Regions from separate parts of the Amycolatopsis sp. WQ 127309 genome, predicted to be linked through region 2. Evidence: riboswitches for the same ligand, from Rfam matches in the RefSeq annotation. Region 2 holds a riboswitch; the other holds the start of a gene.
The links. Region 2 has a riboswitch for glycine ahead of gcvP (aminomethyl-transferring glycine dehydrogenase). Riboswitches for the same ligand answer to the same signal wherever they lie in the genome.
Positions count from the first base shown of each region.

Region 1: another riboswitch for glycine. It lies ahead of gcvP (aminomethyl-transferring glycine dehydrogenase); the one in region 2 lies ahead of gcvP (aminomethyl-transferring glycine dehydrogenase).

Region 1 covers NZ_CP095481.1:4,698,191-4,707,907, reverse strand. Annotated here, with positions in the region: gene glyA (serine hydroxymethyltransferase) at 1-1,110, opposite strand, end outside; gene gcvH (glycine cleavage system protein GcvH) at 1,110-1,487, opposite strand; gene gcvT (glycine cleavage system aminomethyltransferase GcvT) at 1,502-2,593, opposite strand; gene gcvP (aminomethyl-transferring glycine dehydrogenase) at 2,602-5,433, opposite strand; glycine riboswitch at 5,478-5,576, opposite strand; gene MUY22_RS22175 (helix-turn-helix transcriptional regulator) at 5,883-7,184, opposite strand; gene MUY22_RS22170 (hypothetical protein) at 7,257-7,454, shown strand; gene MUY22_RS22165 (3-oxoacyl-ACP reductase) at 7,451-8,218, opposite strand; gene MUY22_RS22160 (aldehyde dehydrogenase) at 8,218-9,582, opposite strand; gene MUY22_RS22155 (gamma-glutamyl-gamma-aminobutyrate hydrolase family protein) at 9,579-9,717, opposite strand, start outside.
Region 2 covers NZ_CP095481.1:8,587,250-8,596,966, forward strand. Annotated here, with positions in the region: gene MUY22_RS37790 (glycosyltransferase family 2 protein) at 1-166, opposite strand, end outside; gene MUY22_RS37795 (NAD(P)-dependent oxidoreductase) at 175-1,122, opposite strand; gene gcvP (aminomethyl-transferring glycine dehydrogenase) at 1,170-4,046, opposite strand; glycine riboswitch at 4,225-4,324, opposite strand; gene MUY22_RS37805 (MerR family transcriptional regulator) at 4,367-4,945, opposite strand; gene MUY22_RS37810 (TetR/AcrR family transcriptional regulator) at 5,224-5,856, shown strand; gene trxA (thioredoxin) at 5,808-6,182, opposite strand; gene MUY22_RS37820 (MerR family transcriptional regulator) at 6,195-6,596, opposite strand; gene MUY22_RS37825 (bifunctional nuclease family protein) at 6,647-7,120, opposite strand; gene MUY22_RS37830 (MerR family transcriptional regulator) at 7,337-8,083, opposite strand; gene garA (glycogen accumulation regulator GarA) at 8,080-8,550, opposite strand; gene gcvH (glycine cleavage system protein GcvH) at 8,701-9,087, opposite strand; gene MUY22_RS37845 (CDP-alcohol phosphatidyltransferase family protein) at 9,188-9,717, opposite strand, start outside.

The sequences.
Region 1 (9,717 bases), 3.9 Mb from region 2:
CGGGGTGCCGATGCGCAGGCCGGAGGTGATCATCGGCGGACGCGGGTCGAACGGGACGGCGTTGCGGTTGACCGTGATGCCGACCTCGTGCAGCCGGTCCTCGGCCTGCTGACCGTCCAGAGTGGACTGGACGAGGTCGACGAGCACCAGGTGGACGTCGGTGCCGCCGGTCAGCACGCGCACGCCGGCTGAAGCGCAGTCCTCCTGCGACAGCCGCGACGCCAGGATGCGCGAGCCGTCCAGGGTGCGCTGCTGGCGCTCCTTGAACTCCTCGCTCGCGGCGATCTTCAGCGCGACGGCCTTGGCCGCGATGACGTGCTCCAGCGGCCCGCCCTGCTGGCCGGGGAACACCGCCGAGTTGATCTTCTTCGCCAGCTCCTGGCGGCACAGGATCAAGCCGCCGCGCGGGCCGCCGAGGGTCTTGTGCGTGGTCGTGGTGACGATGTCGGCGTGCGGCACCGGCGACGGGTGCAGCCCGGTCGCGACCAGCCCGGCGAAGTGCGCCATGTCCACCATCAGCTTGGCTTCCACCAGGTCCGCGATGCGGCGGAACTCGGCGAAGTCGAGCTGACGCGGGTACGCCGACCAGCCGGCGATGATCAGCTTCGGCTGGTGCTCGACGGCGAGGCGCTCGATCTCGGCCAGGTCGACGATGCCGGTCTCTTTGTCGACGTGGTAGGCGACGACGTTGTAGAGCTTGCCCGAGAAGTTGATCTTCATCCCGTGCGTCAGGTGGCCGCCGTGCGCCAGGTCGAGGCCGAGGATGGTGTCGCCCGGCTTGAGCACGGCGAACATCGCGGCGGCGTTGGCCTGCGCGCCCGAGTGCGGCTGCACGTTGGCGTGCTCCGCACCGAACAGCGCCTTCGCGCGGTCGATGGCGAGCTGCTCGACGACGTCGACGTGCTCGCAGCCGCCGTAGTAGCGGCGGCCGGGGTAGCCCTCGGCGTACTTGTTGGTCAGCACCGAACCCTGCGCCTCGAGCACGCCCACCGGGGCGAAGTTCTCGGAGGCGATCATCTCCAGGGTCGACTGCTGGCGGGTAAGCTCGTCGGCGACGGCCGCCGCGACCTCGGGGTCGACGTCGGCGAGGTGGGCGTCGAAGGTCGTCATCAGCTCTCCTGGGTGAGTGCGGCGTAGGCGGCGGCGTCGAGCAGCTCGGGCACGTCACCGGAGAGACGCACCTTGAGCAGCCACCCTTCGGCGTACGGGTCCGAGTTGATCACCTCGGGGGTGTCCGACGTGGTGCCGTTGACCTCGACGACCTCGCCGGAGACCGGCGCGTACAGCTCGCTGACGGACTTGGTCGACTCGACCTCGCCGAACACCTCGCCGGAGGTGATCGTGGCGCCGACGTCGGGCAGCTGGACGAACACGATGTCGCCGAGCGACTCGGCGGCGAAGGCGGTGATGCCGACGGTGGCGACGTCACCTTCGACGTTCAGCCACTCGTGTTCCTTGGTGTACTTCAGGTTCTCGGGGATGCTCACGGTGCAAGAGTCCTTTACGCGCGGGAGTAGAAGGGCAGGGCGACGACCTCGACGGGCTCGATCCTGCCCCGGATGTCGACGGAAAGTTCGGTGCCGGGCTCGGTGTACGCCCGATCGACGTACGCCATGGCGATCGGGTGACCCAGCGTGGGCGACAGCGCCCCACTGGTGACCTCGCCGATCTCGACCCCGTCGGCCAGCAGCTTGTAGCCGTGCCGCGGGGCGCGACGGCCCTGGCCCTTGAGCCCGACGCGTACGCGCGGGACGTCGGCCTTGGACCGCTCTTCCAGGGCCGCGCGGCCGACGAAGTCGCCCGGCTTCTCGAACTTGACGACGCGCCCGAGCCCGGCTTCGAACGGGCTCTGGCCGAGGGTGAGTTCGTTGCCGTACAACGGCATCCCGGCTTCGAGCCGCAGCGTGTCGCGGCAGGCCAGCCCGGCCGGGACGAGCCCGTGACCCTCGCCGGCCTCGGACAGGATGCGCCACACCGCCGGGGCCTCGTCGGCCGGGACGAACAGCTCGAAGCCGTCCTCGCCGGTGTAGCCGGTGCGGGCGAGCAGGACCTCGTGGCCCTTCACGACCGCCGGCACGCTGGCGTAGTACTTGAGCGCGTCGAGGTCGGCGTCGGTGACCGCGCCGAGGATCTTGACGGCGTTCGGGCCCTGGACGGCGATCAGCGCGGTCGTCTCGGACCGGTCGTCGACCACCGCGTCGAAGCCCGCGACCCGCTCGGCCAGCGCGTCCGCGACGACCTTCGCGTTGCCGGCGTTGGCGACGACCAGGTAGTGCTCGTCGGCCAGCCGGTAGACGACCAGGTCGTCGAGCACGCCGCCGCCGGCGTCGCAGATCATCGTGTAGCGCGCCCGGCCCGGCTTGACCCCGGTGAGGTTGCCGACCAGCGCGAAGTCCAGGACGTCGGCGGCCTGCGGGCCGGTGACGTGGATTTCGGCCATGTGCGAGAGGTCGAACAGCCCGGCCGCCTCGCGGACGGCCTTGTGCTCGGCCAGCTCGCTGGCGTAGCGGACCGGCATGGACCAGCCGGCGAAGTCGGTGAACAGCGCACCGAGTCCCTTGTGGACTCCGTGCAGGGAGGTCTCTTTCGACACGTGTGAGCTCAGCCTTCGTAAGCGTTGAGGGGCGGGCAGGAGCAGACGAGGTTGCGGTCACCGCGGGCGCCGTCGATGCGGCGGACCGGCGGCCAGTACTTGTTCTTGCGCGACACGCCCGCCGGGAACACGGCCAGCTCGCGGTCGTAGGCCTTGTCCCACTCGCCGACCAGCGTCTCGGCGGTGTGCGGCGCACCGCGCAGCGGCGAGGACTCCGCCGTCCAGGTGCCCTTGGCGACCTCGTCGATCTCGCCGCGGATGGCGATCATCGCGGCGATGAACCGGTCGATCTCGCCCAGGTCCTCCGACTCGGTCGGCTCGACCATCAGCGTGCCGGCGACCGGGAACGACATGGTCGGCGCGTGGAAGCCGTAGTCGATGAGCCGCTTCGCGACGTCGTCGACCGTCACGCCGGTCTCCTTGGTGATCTGGCGCAGGTCGAGGATGCACTCGTGCGCGACCAGGCCGTCCTGACCCGTGTAGAGCACCGGGTAGTGCGGGGCCAGCCGCGACGCGACGTAGTTCGCGGCCAGCACGGCGACCTTCGTCGCGGCGGTGAGGCCGGGCGCGCCCATCATCCGGACGTAGGCCCAGGAGATCGGCAGGATCGACGCCGAGCCGTAGGGCGCGCCGCTGATCGGGCCGACGCCGGTCGCCGGGCCGGCCGCCTCCAGCAGCGGGTGGTTGGGCAGGAACGGCGCGAGGTGCGCGCGCACCGCGACCGGGCCGACACCGGGGCCGCCACCGCCGTGCGGGATGCAGAAGGTCTTGTGCAGGTTCAGGTGCGAGACGTCGCCGCCGAACTCGCCCGGCTTGGCCAGGCCCAGCAGGGCGTTGAGGTTCGCGCCGTCGACGTACACCTGGCCGCCACCGTCGTGGACGATCTTGGCCAGCTCGTCGATCGAGTGCTCGTACACGCCGTGCGTGGACGGGTAGGTGACCATGATCGCGGCGAGCGTGTCCCGGTGGGTGTCCACTTTGGACCGCAGGTCGGCCAGGTCGACGTTGCCCTCGTCGGTGCACTTGACGACGACCACGCGCATCCCGGCGAGCACCGCGGACGCGGCGTTGGTGCCGTGCGCCGACGACGGGATCAGGCAGACGTCACGGGCGTCGTCGCCGTTGGAGCGGTGGTAGGCGCGGATCGCGAGGAGCCCGGCCAGCTCGCCCTGGCTGCCCGCGTTCGGCTGCAGCGACACCTGGTCGTAGCCGGTGACCTCGGCCAGCCACTCGGCCAGCTGCGCGACGAGGACGTGGTAGCCCTCGGCGTCCTCGGCCGGCGCGAAGGGGTGGATGCCGGCGAACTCGCGCCAGCTGATCGGCTCCATCTCGGTGGTGGCGTTGAGCTTCATCGTGCAGGAGCCGAGCGGGATCATGCCGCGGTCGAGCGCGTAGTCCTGGTCGGACAGCCGGCGCAGGTAGCGCAGCATCGCCGTCTCGGAGCGGTGGCTGCCGAAGACCTCGTGACCCATGAAGCCGCTCTCGCGGGCGAGGCCGTTCGGGAGCGCGACGCCGTCCCGCGCGTCCTCTTCGACGCCGAAGGCCTTGAGGACCTTCGCGGTGATCGCGGGGGTGCTGACCTCGTCGAAGGCGACGCGCACGTGGTCGGCGTCGACGTGGCCGAGGTTGACGCCCGCCGCGCGGGCGGCGGCGTGGACGTCGGCGGCCTGGCCCGGGACGTGCGCGACGACCGTGTCGAAGAAGGACTCGTGCACGACCTCGACGCCGGTCTTGCGCAGCGCGTCGGCGAAGCCCGCGGCCAGGCCGTGGACGCGCCGGGCGATCCGCTTGAGGCCGTCCGGGCCGTGGTAGACCGCGTACATCGCGGCCAGCACGGCCGGCAGGACCTGCGCGGTGCAGATGTTGGACGTCGCCTTCTCGCGGCGGATGTGCTGCTCACGCGTCTGCAGCGCGAGGCGGTAGGCCGGGTTGCCGTCGGCGTCGACCGAGACGCCGACCAGGCGCCCGGGCAGCGAGCGCTCGAGCCCGGCGCGGACCGACATGAACCCGGCGTGCGGGCCGCCGTAGCCGAGCGGGACGCCGAAGCGCTGCGTCGACCCCGCGGCGACGTCGGCGCCGAACTCGCCGGGCGAGGTGATGAGCGTCAGCGAGAGGAGGTCGGCGGCGACGGTGAACAGCGCGCCCGCGGCCTTCGCCGACTCGGAGATCGCGTGGTAGAAACCGCGCCCGCGCAGCACGCCGGACGCGCCCGGGTACTGGACGACGACGCCGAAGAAGTCCTCGGGCAGCCCGGTGAGCAGGTCGCGGACCTCGACCTCGATGCCCAGCGCCTCGACGCGGGTGCGCACGACGGCGATGGTCTGCGGCAGGCACTCGGCGTCGAGCACGACCTTGTTGGACTTCGACTTGGACGCGCGGCGCATCAGCGTGACGGCCTCGGCGACGGCGGTCGACTCGTCGAGCAGGGACGCGTTCGCGGTGGCCAGCCCGGTGAGATCGGCGACCATCGTCTGGAAGTTGAGCAGCGCTTCGAGGCGGCCCTGGGAGATTTCCGGCTGGTACGGCGTGTAGGCCGTGTACCAGGCCGGGTTTTCGAGGACGTTGCGCCGGATCACGCCGGGGGTGACGGTGTCGGAGTAGCCGAGCCCGATCATCTGCGTCATCGGCCGGTTACGCGCGGCGAGCGCGCGCAGCTCCGCGGTGGCGTCCTCTTCGGACGCGGCGGGCGGCAGGACCAGGTCGCGAGTGACGCGGATCGCACTCGGCACGGCCGCTTCGAGCAGCGCGTCGAGGGATCCGTAGCCGCACTCGGCGAGCATCTTGGCGCGTTCGGCCTCGGAGGGGCCGATGTGGCGGGCGTCGAACTGCGTAGAGGTGATCGGGAGCTCCTCGGGCCGGGCACCGGACACAACGGTGCGCTGGGAACTCCCCCTCTGTCATGGCACCTGAGAGTTTCACCGTGTGAGACACGGCTTTCACCTTGGGTGAGGCGCGGGTGCGCCTGCTTTCCAGAGTGGCCTCGCACGAAGCGGTAGCAGGTACCTGAGAGATTCCGGGGAGTTTGCTCCTTCGGTGCCCCACTGACTTCGTGAGGGCTCTCCCGCCTCGGCTCGACGGCCCGATCTGCAGTTATGGCGGCTACCGTACCTGCCGGGTTCAACCCCCGTCTACTTCACCCGGCCAACACCACACCGACCCTCGAGCCCGCCTCGACCGGCCCCGCACCGAGCGCCCCAATGTGGCGTTGGGTGCATCTGACGCACCGAACGCCACATTGGGTGCGTTGAACGCACCCAACGCCACATTGGGGCGTAGGGGACCTGCGGGGTCAGCGGTCGGTGAACCGGCGGGTGACCGCGCTCGCCAGCGCAGGTGGGCGGCGGACCCGGCCCGAGGGCAGCACCAGCCGTTTCAACGGCCCGCCCAGCGGGACCGGCGGAAGGCCCGCGCCCAGCAGGACGTGCTCCACCACCTGCTCCGCGAGCCACGCCACCGAGTCGTTGAGCCGGTCCAGGGACGGCCGGTCGCCGTCGAAGACGTCCGTGTCGTCGAGGGTCACCTCGAAGTACTCGCCCGGCAGCCGGGCGACCACCGCGTCGACGGCCGTCTCGATCGCCTGGGCGCCGTCCGCCGGGTCGGTGAAACCCGCCTCGAGCAGCGGCTCGCGGTAGATCCGGGCGGCGCGGGCGCGCATCCGCGGGCCGTAGCGGACCACGACCGGGAGCCGGCCGGTCAGGTCCGGCACCTCGAGGCCGTGCAGCAGCATGATCGGCGGCACCGCGTGCACCAGCCGCGGCGCCGGCTCGGCCAGCTCGCGCGCGGTGATCCGGAGCCGGCCGGCCATCGCGTCCGGCAGGCCGAAGTAGCGGAAGTCGACGTTGCCGAACCCGAGGCCGTCCGCGACCAGCGACGCGAGCAGCTCGCCGTAGCCCCAGATCGGCGACAGCACCACGATCGGCGGTGCCGTCACGAACGGCGGCGACGGCGACGGCGGGCGGGACGCCTCCTGCTCGGGCACCTGGATCACGAGGCGCGGCGGGTCGTCCCAGTCGTGCGGCTCGGCGACCCGCCAGTACAGCCCGAGCGGCTGCCAGAGGCCGCCGAGGATCTCGCGTTCGATGATCCGCCGCGCCTCGGCGTCGGAGTGCGGGAAGTCGCGGGGCGGCACGATCCCGACGTAGTGGTGGTAGGTGACGCGGATCTCGTCGCCGCGGGTGGCCGAGCGGATCCGCATCTCCCAGTCGATCGGCGACGCGGCGATCGCGTTCGCCACCTGCGTGCCGGGCGAGGAGTAGACGAGCGCGGTGGCCTGCCGCAGGAAGTCCCCGGCCCGCTCGATGCCTTCCCGCAGCGACTTCGCGGCCTGCGCGACGTGCACCGGCGTGGCCAGCGACTCGGGCAGCACGCCGGCGACGCGCAGCAGCTCGGCCTCGCCGAGCCCGGTGACCTCGGCGAGCTGGGCCCAGTGGTCGAAGACGGTCACCTTCGGCGCGTGCCGGTGCTCGACCCAGCTGCGCAGGGTGGACGTCGGCACGCCGATCCGCCGCGCGGCTTCGTCGAAGGAGAGCCCGCGGGCCCGGATCCCGGCCCGGACCGCTTCCGCCCACTCGTCGGCGCGCCAGTGCGTCACCTCACAAAGCTAACGAAACCCGCTAGCTTTGCGCAGGGACAAACCGCCCACACGGCGCCGACGCTGGTGAGCATGACCACCACTGTCGTCACCCTGACCCTGATCGTCGGCGTGCTCACCTTCGCCGCCGGCGCGTTCCTCGCCGCCGAGGTCGCCACGCGGATCCTGCGGCGGCGGGAACGGGAGATCTCCGAAGAGCGCAAGAAGCTCAACGCCGCGTGGAAGTACCTGAGGGAGGTCTACGGCGTCAAGAAACCGACGCGCCGTTAGATCGGGGTGACGTAAGCGCCGGAGATGCCGCCGTCCACCAGGAACTGGGACGCCGTGATGAAGCTGGCGTCGTCGCTGGCCAGGAACGCGACGGCCGCCGCGATCTCGTCGGGCTCGGCGAACCGGCCGACCGGGACGTGGACCAGGCGCCGCGCCGCGCGTTCCGGGTCCTTCGCGAACAGCTCCTTGAGCAGCGGCGTGTTCACCGGCCCCGGGCACAGCGCGTTGACGCGGATGTTCTCCCGCGCGAACTGCACGCCGAGCTCGCGGCTCATGGCGAGCACGCCGCCCTTCGACGCGGTGTAGGAGATCTGCGACGTCGCCGCGCCCATCACCGCCACGAACGACGCCGTGTTGACGATCGAGCCCTTGCCCTGGCGCTGCATGTAGGGCAGGACCGCCTTGCAGCACAGGTAGACCGACGTCAGGTTGACGCGCTGGACCCGTTCCCAGGCCTCGATCCCGGTGGTCAGGATCGAGTCGTCCTCGGGCGGCGAGATGCCGGCGTTGTTGAACGCGACGTCGATCGAGCCGAACTGCTCGGCCGTGGTCCGGTAGAGGGCTTCCACCTGCTCGGCGTCGGTGACGTCGGCCTGCACGAACAGGCCGTCGACCTCGTCGGCGGCGGCTTTGCCGGATTCCGGCGTCAGGTCGGCGATGACGACCTTCGCGCCTTCGCTCGCCAGACGGCGGGCCGAGGCGAGGCCGATGCCGCTCGCGCCGCCCGTGATCACCGCGACGCGGCCTTCGAAACGCTGGACCATTACTCCTCCGTGCTGATGAAAACGTTCTTGGTCTCGGTGAACGCCGTCGGGGCGTCGGGGCCCAGCTCGCGGCCGAGGCCGGACTGCTTGAAGCCGCCGAAGGGCGTCCAGTAGCGCACCGACGAGTGCGAGTTGACCGACAGGTTGCCGGCCTCGACGGCGCGCGCCACGCGGAACGCGCGGCCGGTGTCGCGGGTCCAGATCGAGCCGGACAGGCCGTACTCGGTGGTGTTGGCCTGCCGCACCGCGTCCGCTTCGTCGGTGAACGGCACGACGGCCACGACCGGGCCGAAGACCTCGTCGGCCGCGGCCGGGTGCCGCAGGTCCGGCGGGGTCAGGACGGTCGGCGGGAACCAGAAGCCGGGCCCGGCGGGTGCGGTGCCGCGGAACGCGACGGGCGCGTCGTCCGGCACGTAGGACGCGACCTTCTCCCGGTGCGCCGCGGAGATCAGCGGCCCCATCTCCGTCTTTTCCTCGGCGGGATCGCCGACGACGACGCCGTGGACGGCGGGTTCCAGCAGCTCCATGAACCGGTCGTAGACGCTCGCCTGCACCAGGATCAGCGACCGGGCGCAGCAGTCCTGGCCGGCGTTGTCGAAGACGCCGTAGGGCGCGGTCGCCGCGGCTTTCTCCAGGTCGGCGTCGGCGAAGACGACGTTCGCGTTCTTGCCGCCCAGCTCCAGCGTCACGCGCTTCACCCGCGCCGCGCAGCCGGCCATGATCTGCTTGCCGACCTCGGTGGAGCCGGTGAAGACGACCTTGCGCACCGCCGGATGGTCCACGAACCGTTGTCCGACAACGGATCCCTTGCCGGGCAGCACCTGGAAGACGTCTTCCGGGATGCCGGCCTCGCGCGCCAGCTCGCCGAGCCGGATCGCGGTGAGCGGGGTCAGTTCGGCGGGCTTGAGCACGACGGTGTTGCCGGCGGCGAGCGCGGGCGCGAACCCCCAGCCGGCGATCGGCATCGGGAAGTTCCACGGCACGATCACGCCGACCACGCCGAGCGGCTCGTGGAAGGTGACGTTGACCCCGCCCGGCGCCGGGATCTGCTGTCCGATCAGGCGTTCCGGCGCGGCGGAGTAGTAGTTGAGCACGTCGCGGACGTTGCCCGCCTCCCAGCGCGCGTTGCCGATGGTGTGCCCGGAGTTCTCGACCTCCAGCCGCGCGAGGTGCTCGATGTCGGCCTCGACGGCGTCGGCGAAGCGGCGCAGCAGCCGCGCGCGGTCGCCGGGGGCGACGTCGCGCCAGGCCGGGAACGCCGCCTGGGCGCGGGCGATCGCCGCGTCGGTCTCGTCGGCGCTGGTCAGCGCGACCGACCGCACCACCTGCTCGGTGGCGGGGTTGATCACCTCGAAGCTGGTCATGCCCTCTCCTTGCTTGCCGCGACCAGGGCCTGGAACAGCCGGACGTCGTCGGTGTGCTGCTCGGGGTGCCACTGGACGCCGAGCAGGAAGTCCTCACCCGGCGCCTCGGCGGCTTCGATGGTGCCGTCGGCGGAC
Region 2 (9,717 bases):
TCGGGTCGAGCTGGTCGGCGCGCAGCGCGTGCAGGTTGTCGATGTAGCGGAACGAGTCGATGTAGAGCAGGGCCGGCCGGTAGGCGAGCCAGGTGAGCACCCGCAGGGCGATCGCGGGGAGCAGCAGCAGGAGCAGGAGCCAGTGGCGGCGGAGGAAACCGGACACGCCCGCGGTCACTCCGTCGCGTTCGGACGCTCGAGACCGGAGAAGTACTTCCACGCCGTGGCGAGCCCGTCGGTCAGCGACGTCGACGGCCGGTAGCCGATCGTCTCCGCGCTCCCCGAGACGTCGACGACCACCGCGGGCATCTCCCCCGCCGGCGCCTCGACGTGCTCCACCGGCAGCTCGGCGCCGGTCACCTCGCGCACGGCTTCGACCATCTCCAGCACCGAAACCGACTGCCCGGCGCCGACGATCGCGGTGCCGGAGTAGCCGCTGCCGACGGCGAGGGTGATGGCGTTGACGACGTCGTCGACGTGCACGAGGTCGCGCCGCTGCTGCCCGTCGCCGTAGACGCGGACGCCGGTGCCGGTCAGCGCCGCGCGCATCATCCGCGGCACGAAACTGTCCTTGTGGGACATTCCCGGTCCGTAGACGTTGGTGAACCGCAAGGCACACGTCTTCATCCCGTACGCGCCCGCGTAGCCGGACAGCAGCATTTCGCACGCCGCCTTGGTGGCGCCGTAGGGCGTCAGCGGCCGCGGCGGCAGGTCCGGCGTGATGGTCGCGCCACCGACGTTGCCGATCACCGCGTTCGTCGACGCGAGCACGAAGCCCGGCACTTCGAGGCGGCGGGCCAGTTCCAGCAGTTCCTGCGTCACGAGGACGTTGTCGGCGAAGGTCTGCTCCGGCAGTTCGACCGAGCGCAGCACTGAAGTCAGTGCGGCGAGGTGCACGATGGCCGCGGTCTCCGGCGTGACGGCCTCTTCGCGGACGGCGGCGTCGAGCAGCTCACCGGTGACGACGCGGACGCCGGGCAGCTCGTCCGGGAACGGGACCCGGTCGACGACGGTCACCGGGACGCCCCGCTCGCGGAAGGCGCGCACGACGGCGCGGCCGATGAAGCCGCTGCCCCCGGTCACGACCACGGACGTCCGATCCGGACCACTGCCACTCGCCATGGCGCCAACCTACCTCCCGCTCCTGTGAGGCCGGCGCAAGCCCGGACCTAGGCGAACGCCTCCGGCGGCGGGCACGAGCAGACCAGGTTCCGGTCGCCCGCGGCGCCGTCGACGCGGCGGACCGGCGGCCAGATCTTCGCGCCGCCGGTGCCGGCGGGGAACACCGCCGTCTCACGACTGTAGGGCCGGTCCCACTCGCCCGTGACGCAGCGCGCGGTGTGCGGCGCGTGCCGCAGCGGCGAGTCCGCCAGGGCCCACTCCCCCGCCGTGACGCGGTCGATCTCGCCGCGGATCGCGATCATCGCCGCGCAGAAGCGGTCCAGCTCGGCCAGGTTCTCGCTCTCGGTCGGCTCCACCATGAGCGTGCCCGGGACGGGGAACGACATCGTCGGCGCGTGCAGCCCGTAGTCCGCCAGCCGCTTGGCGACGTCGTCGACCGTGACGCCGGTGGCCTTCGTCAGCGGCCGCAGGTCGAGGACGCACTCGTGGGCGACGAGGCCTTCGTGGCCGGCGTAGAGCACCGGGTAGTGCTCGCTCAGGCGGCGCGCGACGTAGTTGGCGTTCGCCACGGCCACCAGCGTCGCCCGGCGCAGGCCTTCGGCGCCCATCATCCGGACGTAGGCCCACGAGATCGGCAGGATCGACGCGCTGCCCCACGGCGCCGCGCTGACCGGGCCGACGCCGGTCGCCGGGCCGGCCGCGGGCTGCAGCGGGTGGTTCGGCAGGAACGGCGCGAGGTGCGCGCGGACGCCGATCGGGCCGACCCCCGGCCCGCCGCCACCGTGCGGGACGCAGAACGTCTTGTGCAGGTTGAGGTGCGAGACGTCGGCGCCGAACCGGCCGTACTGCGCCACGCCGATCAGGGCGTTGAGGTTGGCGCCGTCGACGTACACCTGGCCGCCCGCGTCGTGCACCAGCGCGCAGACCTCGCCGACGGTGTCCTCGTAGACGCCGTGCGTCGACGGGTAGGTGATCATGATCGCCGCGAGGTCGGCCCGGTGCTCGTCCACTGTGGACCGCAGGTGCGCGAGGTCGATGTCGCCGCCGTCGTCGCACCGGACGACGACCACGCGCATGCCCGCCATCACGGCGCTGGCGGCGTTGGTGCCGTGCGCGCTGGCCGGGATCAGGCAGACGTCGCGCTCACCCTCGCCGCGCGAGCGGTGGTACGCGCGGATGGCCAGCAGCCCGGCGAACTCGCCCTGGCTGCCGGCGTTGGGCTGCAGGGAAACCTTGTCGTAGCCGGTGATCCGGGCCAGCCAGGCTTCGAGGTCCGCGATGACCGTGAGCAGGCCGGCCGCGTCCTCGGCCGGGGCGAACGGGTGCAGCCCGGCGAACTCCGGCCAGGTGACCGGCTCCATCTCCGCCGCGGCGTTGAGCTTCATCGTGCAGGAGCCGAGCGGGATCATGCTGCGGTCGAGCGCGACGTCCTTGTCGGACAGCTGCCGCAGGTAGCGCAGCAACGCGGTTTCGGAGCGGTGGGCGTGGAACACCGGGTGGGTGAGGAAGCCGCTCGTGCGCCGCAGCGGCGCCGGGAGCGCGTCGGCCGTGTCCTCGTCCAGGCCGTCCACATCGGACACCGAGACGCCGAAGGCCTTCCACACCAGGGAAAGCCGTTCGCGGGTGGTCGTCTCGTCGCAGGCGACGCCGACGTGGTCGTCGTCGATCCGCCGCAGGTTCACGCCGAGGTCGCGGGCCGCCGCGACGACCGCGGCCGCGCGGCCCGGTACCGCCGCGGTGATGGTGTCGAAGAACTCGCCGTGCACGACCTCGACGCCACCTTCGCAGAGGCCGGCCGCGAGCACGGTCGCCATCCGGTGGGCGCGCAGCGCGATCGCGCGCAGGCCGTCGGGGCCGTGGTGGACCGCGTACATCGAGGCCATCACGGCGAGCAGGACCTGCGCGGTGCAGATATTCGACGTCGCCTTCTCGCGGCGGATGTGCTGTTCCCGGGTCTGCAGCGCCAGCCGGTACGCCGGGGCGCCGTCTTCGTCCTTCGAGACACCGACCAGCCGGCCGGGCAGCTGCCGCTCCAAGCCTTGGCGGACCGCCAGGTAGGCCGCGTGCGGACCGCCGAAGCCCAGCGGGACGCCGAACCGCTGGGTCGAGCCGATCGCGACGTCGGCGCCGAGCTCACCGGGCGGCCGCAGCAGCGTCAGGGACAGGGGGTCCGCGGCGACGATCACCGCCGCGCCGTGCTTCTTCGCGTCGGCGATGGTGAAGTCGAACTCGCGGACGGCGCCGGACGCGCCCGGGCAGGACAGCAGGACGCCGAAGAAGTCGCCGCCGAGGCCGAGCCCGGTCAGCCCCTGGGACAGGTCTTCGACGACCAGTTCGATGCCGAGCGGTCCGGCGCGGGTCCGGAGCACGGCCAGGGTCTGCGGCAGGGTGTCTTCGTCGACGACGAACCGGTTGGACGCCGACTTGCCGGCGCGACGCACGAGCGTCATCGCTTCGGCGGCCGCGGTGGCCTCGTCGAGCAGGGACGCGTTCGCGACGGGCAGGCCGGTCAGGTCGGCGACCATGGTCTGGAAGTTGAGGAGCGCTTCGAGCCGGCCTTGCGAGATCTCCGGCTGGTAGGGCGTGTACGCGGTGTACCAGGCCGGGTTCTCGAGGATGTTCCGGCGGATCACCGGCGGGGTCACGGTGTCGTGGTAACCGAGGCCGATCATCTGGGCCATCGGCCGGTTCCGCGCGGCCAGCGCCCGCAGTTCGGCGAGCGCCTGGGCTTCGGTGGCGGGCGGCGGCAGGTCGAGGGGCGCGGCGGACGCGCGCAGCGACCCGGGCACCGCCCGTTCGGCGAGTTCGTCGAGCGAGGCGACGCCGATGACGTCGAGAATCGTGCGGAGTTCCGCCGGGCCGGGCCCGATGTGCCGGTCGGCGAAGGGAAAGCCCTGTTCCAGGGAGGCGAGTGACGGCTGCACGATGGCCTCCTGCGAACGGCGGGCCTGGACAGCATCCGCGAAACGCTGTCGAGGAACCCTCCCCACTCTGTCCGTACCCATTTCTGGGCGCCTGAGAGTTTCGCCCGAGGTTGAGCCGGGCTTGCACCGTCGGCGGGGCCATCAGGTGGTGTCCTGACGACCCGCTTTCCAGAGGCGTCTAGACCGCGCGGTCCAGGGTGCCTGAGAGGTTCCGGGGAGGACTTGCTCCTTCGGCGCCGGACTCGAGGTTGTGGTCCGGACTCTCCCGCGCGGTTTCGTCGACTGCGTGGATCACTTTACTCCGCCTGCCGCGGAGATGATCACCCGGTACGGCGGGCGTTGCGGCGCTGGGTCAGCTCGTCCGGCTCGTGCGCTTCGACGATGCCGCCGTCGGCGCGTTCGGCCGGGAACTCGTGGATGGTGCCGCTGATTTCCTGCATCGCGCCGCTGACCGCGATGCCGAACACGCCCTGGCCGCCCTGGAGCAGATCGACGATCTCCTCCGGCGAGGTGCACTCGTAGACCGTGGTGCCGTCGGAGAACAGCGTGACCTTGGCGAGGTCACGGACCCCGCGGACGGACAGGTGGTCGACCGCGACCCGGATGTTCTGCAGCGAGACCCCGGTGTCCAGCAGCCGCTTGACCACCTTCAGGACCAGGATGTCCTTGAACGAGTACAGCCGCTGGGAGCCGGAGCCGTGCGCGGTGCGAATGCTGGGCGCGATCAGTTTCGTGCGAGCCCAGTAGTCGAGCTGACGGTAGGTGATCCCGGCGATCTGGCACGCGGCCGGACCCCGGTAGCCGACGAGCTCGTCGGGCAGCGAGTCGTCGGGGAACAGTTCACCCTGCTCGCCAGCCGCGAACCGAACAGGCTGCTTCTCGGAACCAGCCTCGACCACGCAAGCCTCCCCTCGCCCGACCAGGCGGCCGGCGAATGACAGCCGGACAGGACCCAGAGCGGGACCCACCGGAGATCAACCGCCACGATCCGGCCCCAGACCGTGAATCACATCGTGGCGATTTACCTCCTCCGACGGTAAGCGCCCAGGCAAGGCCGGTCAACGCGACGCGCGGCAAGCCTCAACGGTCGGATGAGCGTTTGAGCCGTTCGCCGTACCCCGGAGGCAGTGGTTCAAACCTCCTGGACACTTTTACTCAGTCGTGTTAATTTTTACTCATGCAAGTAAAAACCGAACTCATGGCCGAGATGGGCCTCAGCGTGACCGAGGCCGCCCGCCGCGCGCAGATCCTCGGCGCGACGATCGGCGTCATCAACGACCTCGGCTACCGCAAGGCCACGTTCGCCAAGATCCGCGAACGCGCCGGGCTGAGCAGCACCCGGATGATCTCCTACCACTTCACCAACAAGGCCGGGCTGATGCAGGCGGTGCTCAGCACGGTCGTCGAGACGAAGAACGAGTTCCTCAAGGAGCGCACCGGCGGCGACCTGGACCCGGCCGACCGCGCCGGCTACCTGCGGGCGCACATCGAGACGTCGATCGCGTTCCTGCGGGCCTACCCGGACTGCGTGCGGGTGCTGACGGAGATGGCCGCCAACACCGACGACGCCGAGGGCTGGGTGATGACGAAGGTCCTGGTCGACGACCTGCGGGTGCACGGCCTGGCCCGTCAGCTCAAGCAGGGCCAGGCCGAGGGCACGTTCGGCGCGTTCACGCCCGAGGTGATGGCGATGTCGATCGCCCAGGCGATCGACGGCGTGGCGGCGGCCTACGCGGCCGACCCCGCGCTGGACCTGGAGCTCTACGGCCGCGAGGTCGCGGACACGTTCGTCAGGGCCACCGCACCCTGATCGGCGAGGGCCCGGTCGAGGCGCTCTTCGAGCCGGGCCTTCGGCTGCGCGCCCACGACGGTCAGGACGGGCTCCTCGGCGCGGAACAGGATCATCGTCGGCAGCGACATGACCTGGTACGCCCGGGTCGTCTCCGGGTTCTCGTCGGAGTTGATCTTGCGCACCGACAGCGTGCCGACGCGCTCGCGGGCCAGCTCGGCCACGACCGGCGCGATCATCCGGCACGGCGGGCACCAGGTGGCCCAGAACTCGACCAGCACCGGGACGTCGCCGCCGAGCACCTCGGCGGCGAACGTCGTATCCGTGACTTCGGGGATTTCGGACATGACTGAGCTCCTTCAGAGACGTTCGGGGACGACGCACGGATCGGGGGCGCAGGCGGGGTCCTGCCTGGCCAGCGCGTCGGCGAGCTTCCCGGCGAGGTCGGCGCGGATCGCGCCGAGGCGGGCGAGGACGGCGTCGGCCTCCGCGAGCTTGCGCCGGTACATCTCGATCGAGCTCGGGCAGGCGTCGCCGGTCTCGTGGCCGCTGCGCAGGCAGTCGACGAACGGCCGGGTCTCGTCGAGGGACAGCCCGACGGTCTGCAGCTTCAGGATCTCCGTGACCAGCTGGAGGTCGTCCTCGTCGTACTCGCGGTAGCCGTTGGCCGCGCGACGGGCCGCGAGGAGGCCCTGGTCCTCGTAAAAGCGAAGCGCACGGGTAGTGGTACCCGTGCGCTTGGCCAGCTCTCCGATCCGCATGCCCCGACGGTAGACGTTGACGTCGGCGTCAAGGCAAGCCGTGGCACCCGTTACGTGTCGGCGCCGCGGAAGTCTTCCGGGGAGACCGAGTCGAGGAACTCGCGGAACTTCTCGACCTCGTCCTCCTGCTCGTCCGGGATGATCAGGCCGGCCTCTTCCAGCACCGCGTCCACGGCGTGGATGGGGACGCCGATCCGCAGGGCCAGCGCGACCGAGTCGCTCGGCCGGGCGGACACCCGGATGTCACCGTCGAACACGAGCTCGGCGAAGAACGTGCCTTCCTTGAGGTCGGTGATCACGACCTGCTCCAGCTCGCGGCCCAACGCCCCGATGACCTCTTTGAGCAGGTCATGGGTGAGCGGGCGGGCGGGGCGGACCCCTTGCTGCTCCAACGCGATGGCGGTCGCTTCGACCGAGCCGATCCAGATCGGCAGGTACCGTTCGCCCTCGGTCTCCCGCAGCAACAAGATCGGCTGATTCGCGGGCAGCTCGACCCGCACACCGACGACGCGCATTTCGCTCATCGGGCTTCGCCTCCCTCTCGTGCACACGGGCTTCAGCGCTGGAACCGCCTCGCGCCGTTCACCACCGACGCTACCCGTCATCTGTGCGCTGTGCTCGCTGTCGGACACTCTCGGCTCGCCTACCGCAAACCGTTGTTCTCACGGTACGGCATGAGGTGCCGAACATTCAGTCATTGACATGGGACCGCAAAGAGGATCTCACCGTCCCGTTACGCCTCAACAACCCGTGGCGCCACGGATTCCGGCCTTCACGAGGAGCGTGTGCAGGGTCACCGACAGTGCCGCGAGCTCTCGCACCACCTCGTCGGCCCGTGCTTTGGCCTCCGGGTCACGATGCCGGTACACCGGGGTCACGATCTGCTCCAGCAGGCCGACCTCGCGGTCGGCCGCGGCGCGGAAGGCACGCAGGTGTCTCGGCTCGATACCGAATTCGGTCATCGCCTTCACCGTGCGCGCGACCAGCACCGCGTCGGGGTCGAAGAACCCCGCGGGACCGGACCGCACCAGGCCGTACTGCAGCAGCTCGGCCAGCTCCGCCGCGTCGATGCCGGCCTGTTCCAGGAGCTCCTCCTGGGTCAGGCGCAGCTCCCGGCCGGCGGCGAAGTCCTCCGCCACCGGCAGGCCCACGTTGTCGGCGACCCCGTCGATCGGCACCAGACGGCGCGGTGGTCGCGGCATGGCCGCGGCGGGCTCGGCACCCGAGTCCGCCGCGTCCAGCTGCTCCTTGATGACCTTCAACGGGAGGTAGTGATCCCGCTGGGCGGCCAGGACGAACTTGAGCCGCTCCACGTCCGCCGCGGCGAACTGCCGGTAACCCGAGGGCGTCCGGCCCGGTTGGACCAGGCCTTCCGCCTCGAGGAACCGGATCTTGGAGATGGTGACGTCGGGGAAGTCGTGGCGCAGCTGCGCCAGAACCGCCCCGATGCTCAACCCGTCCCGTTGTGGCCGCCCGGCCGCCGTCACTGCGCCCCCTGGCCCCCGTGCCCCGGGCCGGTCAGGAAGACCAGGCGGAACTTCCCGATCTGGACCTCGTCGCCGCCGGCGAGAACGGCCTGGTCGACCGGCTCGCGGTTGACGTAGGTGCCGTTGAGGCTGCCGACGTCGATGACGACGAACTCCCCGCCCTCACGGCGGAACTCGGCGTGCCGCCGCGAGACCGTGACGTCGTCCAGGAAGATGTCGCTGTCCGGGTGACGCCCGGCGCTGGTGGTGTCGCGGTCGAGCAGGAAGCGCGAGCCCGCGTTCGGGCCCCGCTTCACGACCAGTAGCGCCGAACCCGCGGGCAGGGCGTCGACGCCCTGGACCGGGGCTTCGGCGGCCGGGGCGGGCTCGTGGCCTTCGGCTTCGGCCAGGAAGTCGGCCCGGAAGACAGAGGTCCGCTCCGGAGACTGCTCCGGGGGAACGCCGCCCGGCCCGTCGTTCGTGCTCACCTGAGCTCTCCTCCACACATGCTGTGTTACCAGTACTTCAAGAACGTGTAGCTGCCAACGTACCGTGCCTGATCGCTTCTCCGGGCCCCGGTACCGGCGAACCGTGAGCAGATCGCTCCCATCGGCCGGATTCCGAGGTCGGACGGGGTTTCAGCCCTTGATCAAAGCGCCGTACGCCTCGGCTTCGAGCAGCGCTTCGAGCGCCGAGGGGTCCTCGAGCCGGATCTCGATCAGCCAGCCCTCGCCGTAGGGGTCGCTGTTGATCAGCTCGGGCGAGTCGGCGACGGCGTTGTTGACGGCGACGATCTCGCCGTCGACCGGCGCGAACAGCTCCGAGACGCTCTTGGTCGACTCGACCTCGCCGAAGACGTCGCCTGCGCCGACGTGGCGGCCGGCCTCGGGCAGGTCGACGAACACGACGTCGCCGAGCTGGTCCTGCGCGTACTCGGTGATGCCGATCCGGACGAGGGTGTCCTCGCCGCGGGTCGCGACCCACTCGTGTTCCTCGGTGTAGCGAAGCTCTTCAGGAACGGACACCGCCGGTCCCCTTTCATGCCCTCACTGGCGAAATGTGCTGGGCGAAGTCTTACACCCACACGGCGCAGCCGCCCGGAACGACCCGGCGGAACGGTCGCGCTCAGTCGTCGCCGGCCCCGCGCAGCGCGGTGCGCGCCTGCACGACGTAGAGGACGCCGGACCAGACGTAGAGGACCCCGCCCCAGATCGTGAAGGCGTAGCCGATCGGCCGGGCGATCGCGGCGATGTCCGAGCCACCCTGGGTGAGCAGCAGGAACGGGAAGGCGTACATCAGGACGAAGGTCGCGCCCTTGCCGATGTAGGTGACCTCGGGCGGGGCGAAGCCGCGGCGGCGCAGCGTCAGGACGCACACGCCGAGCACGGCCTCGCGGACCAGCAGCGGCACCACGACCCACCACGGGATGATCTCGCGGAGCAGGAACGCGACGAGCGTCGCCAGGATGTAGAGCCGGTCGGCGGCCGGGTCGAGCAGCGAGCCGAGCCGCGACATCTGGTTGAGCCAGCGGGCCAGCTTGCCGTCGAGCCAGTCGGTGAGCGCGCCGAACATCAGCACCGCGAGCGCCCAGCCGTCCTCCTTCGGGCCGAGCAGCAGCCAGAGGAAGACCGGCACACCGGCCAGCCGCAGCAGCG